Regions from separate parts of the Methylobacterium sp. Leaf466 genome, predicted to be linked through region 3. Evidence: predicted binding sites of a transcription regulator. Region 3 holds the regulator's gene; each other region holds the start of a gene.
What was found. Region 3 encodes LexA, which represses DNA repair genes until DNA is damaged. Its sites were predicted from a motif close to TGTTCNNNNTGTGTTCNG; they were not measured.
Positions count from the first base shown of each region.

Region 1: parE (DNA topoisomerase IV subunit B) is a predicted target of LexA. The motif match lies at 860-877, and genes of this name have one in related genera.
Region 2: ssb (single-stranded DNA-binding protein) is a predicted target of LexA. The motif match lies at 1,276-1,293, and genes of this name have one in related genera.

Region 1 is NZ_LMRC01000009.1:11,682-13,944, reverse strand. It holds gene ASG59_RS05645 (PhoX family phosphatase) at 1-773, shown strand, start outside; gene parE (DNA topoisomerase IV subunit B) at 891-2,263, shown strand, end outside.
Region 2 is NZ_LMRC01000034.1:356,407-358,669, forward strand. It holds gene ASG59_RS17820 (DUF4174 domain-containing protein) at 1-139, opposite strand, end outside; gene ASG59_RS17830 (NADP-dependent oxidoreductase) at 229-1,245, shown strand; gene ssb (single-stranded DNA-binding protein) at 1,449-2,030, shown strand; gene ASG59_RS17840 (GAF domain-containing protein) at 2,130-2,263, shown strand, end outside.
Region 3 is NZ_LMRC01000012.1:122,383-124,645, reverse strand. It holds gene pepN (aminopeptidase N) at 1-571, opposite strand, end outside; gene lexA (transcriptional repressor LexA) at 900-1,670, shown strand; gene ASG59_RS06945 (ComEC/Rec2 family competence protein) at 1,664-2,263, opposite strand, start outside.

The sequences.
Region 1 (2,263 bases), on a different contig from region 3:
ACGGACGCGGCACCTGGCTGCCTTTGGTGTTCGGCCAGGGCCCGCTGACCCCGCAGAACGGATTCGCCAGCCAGGCCGACGTGCTGATCCAGACCCGCCTCGCGGCGGATGCGCTCGGCGCCACCAAGATGGACCGGCCCGAGGACGTCGAGGCCAACGCCAGGACGGGCAAGGTCTACGTCATGCTCACCAACAATGCCTCGCGAAAGCCCGACGACGTGAATGCCGCCAACCCGCGCGGCGACAACCGCTTCGGCCACATCGTCGAACTCACCCCCGACGACGGCGACCATGCCGCCCCCGGGTTCGCCTGGGAGATCCTGGTGCGCTGCGGCGATCCGGCGATCGCGGCGGTGGGGGCGACCTTCTCCTCGTCCACCACCAAGGACGGCTGGTTCGGCATGCCCGACAATTGCGCGGTGGATTCACAAGGGCGGCTCTGGGTCGCCACCGACGGCAATTCCGCTTCCCGCACCGGGCGCAACGACGGCATCTGGGGACTCGAGACCGAAGGGGCGGGACGCGGGACCGCCAAGCACTTCTTCCGCGTGCCCAACGGCGCCGAGATGTGCGGCCCCTATTTCACCCCCGACGACACCACCTTCTTCGTGGCCGTGCAGCACCCCGGCGAGGCCGACGAGGACGATCCGAAGGCCAAGCCCGCCACCTTCGAGGCGCCCTCGACCCGCTGGCCGGACTTCGACGAGGGCATGCCGCCGCGCCCGGCGGTGGTGGCGATCACTCGGCGCGGGGGCGGCCGGGTCGGAAGCTGAGGCGCCGTCGGGAGGACGTTAACGGAAACGGCGCAAGCTGATCTAAACCGTGAAGCGGCCCGCCCCGCCCCGGGTGCGCCGCTTCACGTTTCCGTTTCGTTCCAGTATGGTCGCGCGATGACTCAACGTGAGACGCCCCGTCAGGCTCCCCAGGCCGAAGCCGTCGGCCGGCCGGTGGATCTCTTCGCTCCGGCACCCCCGCGCGCCCGGTCGCCGGCGGCCGCCCGCACGCCGTTGCCCAAAGCTCCGCAGGACGGCAAGCCTCCGCAGGACGGCAAGGCTCTGTTGGACATAAAGGCTCCGCAGGACGTGGCGGAAGCGGGCTACGACGCCTCCTCCATCGAGGTGCTGGAGGGGCTGGAACCCGTCCGGCGCCGGCCGGGCATGTACATCGGCGGCACCGACGAGCGCGCCCTGCACCACCTCTTCGCCGAGGTGGTCGACAACGCGATGGACGAGGCGGTGGCGGGCCACGCCAGCTTCATCGAGGTCGAACTGGAGGAGAGCGGCCACCTCGTGGTCACCGACAACGGCCGCGGCATCCCCGTCGACCCGCACCCGAAGTTTCCGGGCAAGTCGGCGCTGGAGGTCATCATGACCACGCTGCATGCCGGCGGAAAGTTCGATTCCAAGGTCTACGAGACGTCCGGCGGCCTGCACGGCGTCGGCATCTCGGTGGTCAACGCCCTGTCCGACCTCCTCGAGGTCGAGGTCGCCCGCGGCCAGACCCTCTACCGCCAGACCTTTTCGCGCGGGCACGCGCAGGGCGGCCTGGAGACGGTGGGCCGGGTGCAGAACCGGCGCGGCACGCGGGTGCGCTTCCACCCCGACGCGCAGATCTTCGGGGCGTTGAAGTTCGACCCGCGCCGGCTGTTCAGGATGGCCCGCTCCAAGGCCTATCTGTTCGGCGGCGTCGAGATCCGCTGGCGCTGCGCGCCCGCCCTTCTGGAGGGGATCGACGACGTCCCGGCCGAGACCGTGCACCGTTTCCCCGGGGGCTTGCGCGACTATCTCGCCCGCGATCTCGAGGGCAAGGAACTCGTCACCGACGGCATCTTCTCGGGGAAGGTCGCCAAACCGGGAGGCCACGGCTCCCTCGAATGGGCGGTGGCCTGGATGGTCGTGGACGACGGCGTCTCGGCCTCTTACTGCAACACCATCCCCACCGCAGAGGGCGGCACCCACGAGAGCGGCCTGCGCGTCGCCCTGCTGCGGGCGCTGCGCGAGCACGCCGAGCGGGTCGGCCAGGCCAAGCGCATGGCCCATGTCACCACCGACGACGTGATGGCTACCTGCGCCTCGATGCTCTCCGTCTTCATCCGCGAGCCGGAGTTCCAAGGCCAGACCAAGGACAAGCTCGCCACGGTGGAGGCCTCGCGCATCGTCGAGACGGCGATCCGCGATGCCTTCGATCATTGGCTCGCCGCCTCCCCGGCCCAGGCCAACAAGCTGCTCGACTGGGTGATCGACCGGGCCGAGGAGCGCCTGCG
Region 2 (2,263 bases), on a different contig from region 3:
AGCCGATCGCGACCATCGCCAGGCCGACCGTCCAGACGGGCGCGACGGTCCTGCCCCCGGATCGCGCGACAGACCGGAGGTCGCTCGGGCTCGCCGAAATCGATCCGTCGAGGCCTGCGATCATCCCCATTCGCGCCATGCTGCACTCCTATGGACCGCACCACAGCGGCGCGCCGGTTCGCGCCGTGGTCGCCGTGTCCTGAACGTCTCCAACCCCTGAAAGTGCCCATGGCCGAGCTCAACCGCCGCATCGTCCTCGCCTCGCGCCCCCATGGCGAACCGAGCCCGGCGCATTTCCGGATGGAGGAGGTGCGGGCACCCACCCCCCAGGAGGGCGAGGTGCTCCTGCGCAACCGCATCCTGTCCCTCGACCCCTACATGCGGGGCCGCATGAGTGCGGCGAAATCCTACGCCAAGCCCGTCGAGATCGGCGAGACCATGGTCGGCGCCACGGTCAGCGAGGTCGTGGCCTCGCGCCATCCCGATTTCGCGCCCGGCACCCTCGTCGTCGGCTTCGGCGGCTGGCAGGATTTTGCGATCTCCGACGGAAGCGGCCTGCGGCGGCTCGATCCGGCCGTGGCCCCCGTCGGTACGGCGCTGGGCATCCTCGGGATGCCGGGCATGACCGCTTATACGGGCCTCCTCAACATCGGTCGTCCGAAGGCGGGCGAGACGGTGGTTGTGGCCGCCGCCGCCGGCCCGGTGGGATCCCTGGTCGGCCAGATCGCCAAGCTGAAGGGCGCCCGGGCCGTCGGCATCGCCGGGGGCGCGGAGAAATGCACCTACCTCGTCGACGAACTCGGCTTCGACGTGGCCGTCGACCACCGCGGCCCCGACCTGCCGGGCAGCCTCGCCGCCGCCTGCCCGGACGGCATCGACGTCTATTTCGAGAACGTCGGCGGCGCGGTGTTCGAGGCCGTGCTGCCGCTCCTCAACGATTTCGCCCGCATGCCGGTCTGCGGCCTCGTCTCCGGCTACAGCCTCACCGACCTGCCGCCCGGCCCCGACCGTTCGCCGATCCTGATGCGGGCGGTGCTCACCAAGCGCCTGCACATCCAGGGCTTCATCGTCTGGGACTTCGCCGACCAGGAGGCCGCCTTCCTCGCCGAGGTCGGCGAATGGCTGGCGCAGGGGCGCGTCAAGCACCGCGAGGACATCGCGGAGGGCCTCGACAGGGCACCCGAGGCTTTCGTCGGCCTGCTCAAGGGCCGTAACTTCGGCAAGATGCTCGTCAGGCTGTCGTAGGCGACGGGCCTCGTTCCCTTGCTGGGTGACGAGAACATGAGTAGAACATCGGAGGTCTGGGGACAGATTCGCTGCGTGGTGGACAACGCCGGCCGATGCGGTTGTCGGCGGCGCGCGAAAGCCTCAGGACGTGGGTCGGCGGGGGCGGCGATGTGGAGCCCGGCCTTGCGCCGTCGTGAGATCGGTTCGGAGGAGAGAGCGGCATGGCCGGCAGCGTCAACAAGGTGATTTTGGTTGGCAACCTCGGACGCGATCCCGAGACGCGGCGGCTCGCCTCCGGCGACCCGGTGGTCAACCTGCGCATCGCGACCTCGGAGTCCTGGAAGGACAAGATGTCCGGCGAGCGCAAGGAGAAGACCGAGTGGCACTCGGTGGTGATCTACAACGAGAATCTCGCCAAGGTCGCCGAGCAGTACCTGCGCAAGGGCTCGAAGGTCTACATCGAGGGCCAGCTGCAGACGCGCAAATGGGCCGACCAGTCCGGCGTCGAGAAGTACACCACCGAGGTGGTGCTGCAGCGGTTCCGCGGTGAGCTCACCCTCCTCGACGGCCGCAGCGGCGGCGGTGGCGAGATGGGCGCCGACGAGGAGGGCGGTGGCCAGATCAGCCGAGGCGGCGATTACGGCGGCGGCCGTGGCGGCTCCGGAGGCGGTTCGGATCGCGGCGGCGACTACGGTGGCGGTGGTGGTGGCCGCTCCGGCGGGGACCGCCGGCCGGCTCCGTCGTCCGGCGGTGGCGGCGGCTCGAAGCCCAATTACGACCTCGACGACGACATTCCGTTCTAGGCAGGCTCACGTCGGCGAGCCGACGCTCCACCCCGCCTACGCCCGGTGCCTCGGCGCGGTTCTTGCTCCCCTTGCGTGCAAAGGGAGTGAGACGGCGCCATGGCATCCTTCATCCGCGTGACCGAGGTGTGGGTTCCCTCCAAGGACGGGACGGCCCTCGAGTTCGGGAGCGGCAGCTACGGCGGCCTCGACGGCTTCCATGCGCAGAGCCACCAGACGGTGTTCGGCTACGG
Region 3 (2,263 bases):
AGGCGGGCTTCGGGTGGGGATCGTGCCAGACGGCATGATGGCGACCGGGGCCCGCCTCGCCGGCCTTCACCAGGTTGCCGTTGCCGAGCAGCACCGGCGCCTCGTCGCGGTCCGCCTCGATCCGGGTGGTGCAGACCGACAGGACATCCGGCCTGTCGAGGAGGTAGGTGATCCGGCGGAAGCCGTCGGCCTCGCATTGGGTGCAATAGACCCCGTTCGACCGGTAGAGCCCCATGAGCCGGGTATTGGCGGACGGGTCGATCCGGGTCTCGATCTCCAGGGTGAAGGGCGCCCGGGGCGGATCGGCGATGGTCAGGCCGGTGGCATCGACGGAAAAGGATCCCGCGTCGAGCACCCTGCCGTCGAGGGCGATGCGGACGAGGACGAGGTCCTCGCCGTCGAGCACCAACGGTGAGCCGATGCGGCCGGCCGGGTTGGGACGCAGGCCGAGGCGGGAGACCACCCGGGTCGCGGTGGGATGCAGCACGACGTCGAGGTCGACCCGGTCGATGAGGTGGTCGCTCGGCCGGTAGTCCTCCAGGCGGACCAGGGTCGGCATGTCGGTGCGCATCACGGATCAGTCTTCCTGCGGTGGCGACCGGAGCGGCCGTGTTCGGGTCTGCGGGCACCGTCCGGCGTTGCGGCGGTTTCCCCGAGCCCGGTCGAGATCTCCGTCTTCTCGCATGAGGTCGCCGACCATTCACAGCGCCGCGACCCGTATCCCGTGGGCGCCGCCGGCCCGCCGCCGCGACGGCGAGCGGCGTCCGTTTCCTCCGGATCGATCACGACACGGGTCGGATCGGAACCCTTGCAGAACACTTAAAGAACGGCTAGCCTGTTCGTGATTTGTTTCTGCGATGTCGTGTCGCGGTTGGTGTCGCGAGAGTGTGGGTCGTCGGATGTTGACGCGCAAGCAATTGGATCTGCTGCAGTTCATACAGCAGAGGATGCAGGAGAGCAGTGTTCCTCCCTCCTTCGACGAGATGAAGGACGCGCTCGACCTCAAGTCGAAATCCGGCATCCACCGTCTCATCACCGCCCTCGAAGAGCGGGGCTTCCTGCGGCGCCTGCCCAATCGCGCCCGGGCGATCGAGGTGATCCGGATGCCCGAGAGCCTCGGCGGCACCATGCCGGCCCGGTCCGAGGCACCGGTCGAGGCACGGCGTTTCACGCCGAGCGTGGTCGAGGGCGGCAAGGGTCGGGACCAGTCGGGACAGAGCCATGTGCCGGTCGCGCGGCCGACCATGGCCAAGCCGCCGATGGCGCGTGTCACCGACGAGGCGGGGCGGCCGGTGATGGTGCCGGTGATGGGGCGGATCGCTGCGGGAACACCGATCTCGGCGATCCAGGAGCAGAGCCACACCATCGCGATGTCGCCGGACTTCCTGTCGGGCGGCGAGCATTACGCCCTCGAAGTGCGCGGTGACTCGATGGTGGAGGCCGGCATCCTCGACGGCGACCTTGTGGTCATCCGCAAGCAGGAGACCGCCAACACCGGCGACATCATCGTCGCGCTGATCGACGACGAGGAAGCGACCCTGAAGCGCCTGCGCCGCCGCGGTTCGTCCATCGCCCTGGAGGCGGCCAACCCCGCCTACGAAACCCGGGTGCTCGGCCCCGACCGCGTTCGCATCCAGGGTCGCCTGGTCAGTCTCGTGCGGCGCTACTGAAGCCGCTCCGCCGGCGACGACGAAGGGGTGTCGGGTACCGTTTCGTCGTCGGTGGCTTCCGGTGCCGTCACCGGGTCCGGCGTGGGTGCCGGGCTTGGCGCCACCGTGGACGGGCGCCAGGGTTTGGTGACGCCGGGCGCACGCGCGGTCGTCAGTGTCGGTGCCCCGTCCGTCAGGCGGATCGCAGTGGCGCCGTGGTCCCGCAAAAAGCGTCTGTCGACGATGACGGCGGCGGCACAAGCAGTCGGCGCTTCGAGACGCGAGATCAGGATATCCGCCCGGACGCAGTCCTCGCGAAAGCCGCGGCGGTCCTTGAGCAGCGCGATGCGGCGGCCGTCCTGCGCCTCCATCGTGCAGCCGAGCCGGTCGCAGCGCGCCGGGGATGCGGCGATGACGTCCGTGGCCTGGCGCGAATCGCCTTCCGCCTTCAGCCATTGCTCCATGACGAAGGCCGGCGGTCGCCCGAGCGCGGCCAGGCGGCCCGACCGGTCGCGAACGGCGGCTCCCGCGCCCTCCCGGTCGACGTAGATGTCGTTGCGCATCGGGATCGCCGCCAGGGCGACCCCGATGGCGGCCGGCAGCAGTCCGAGCCA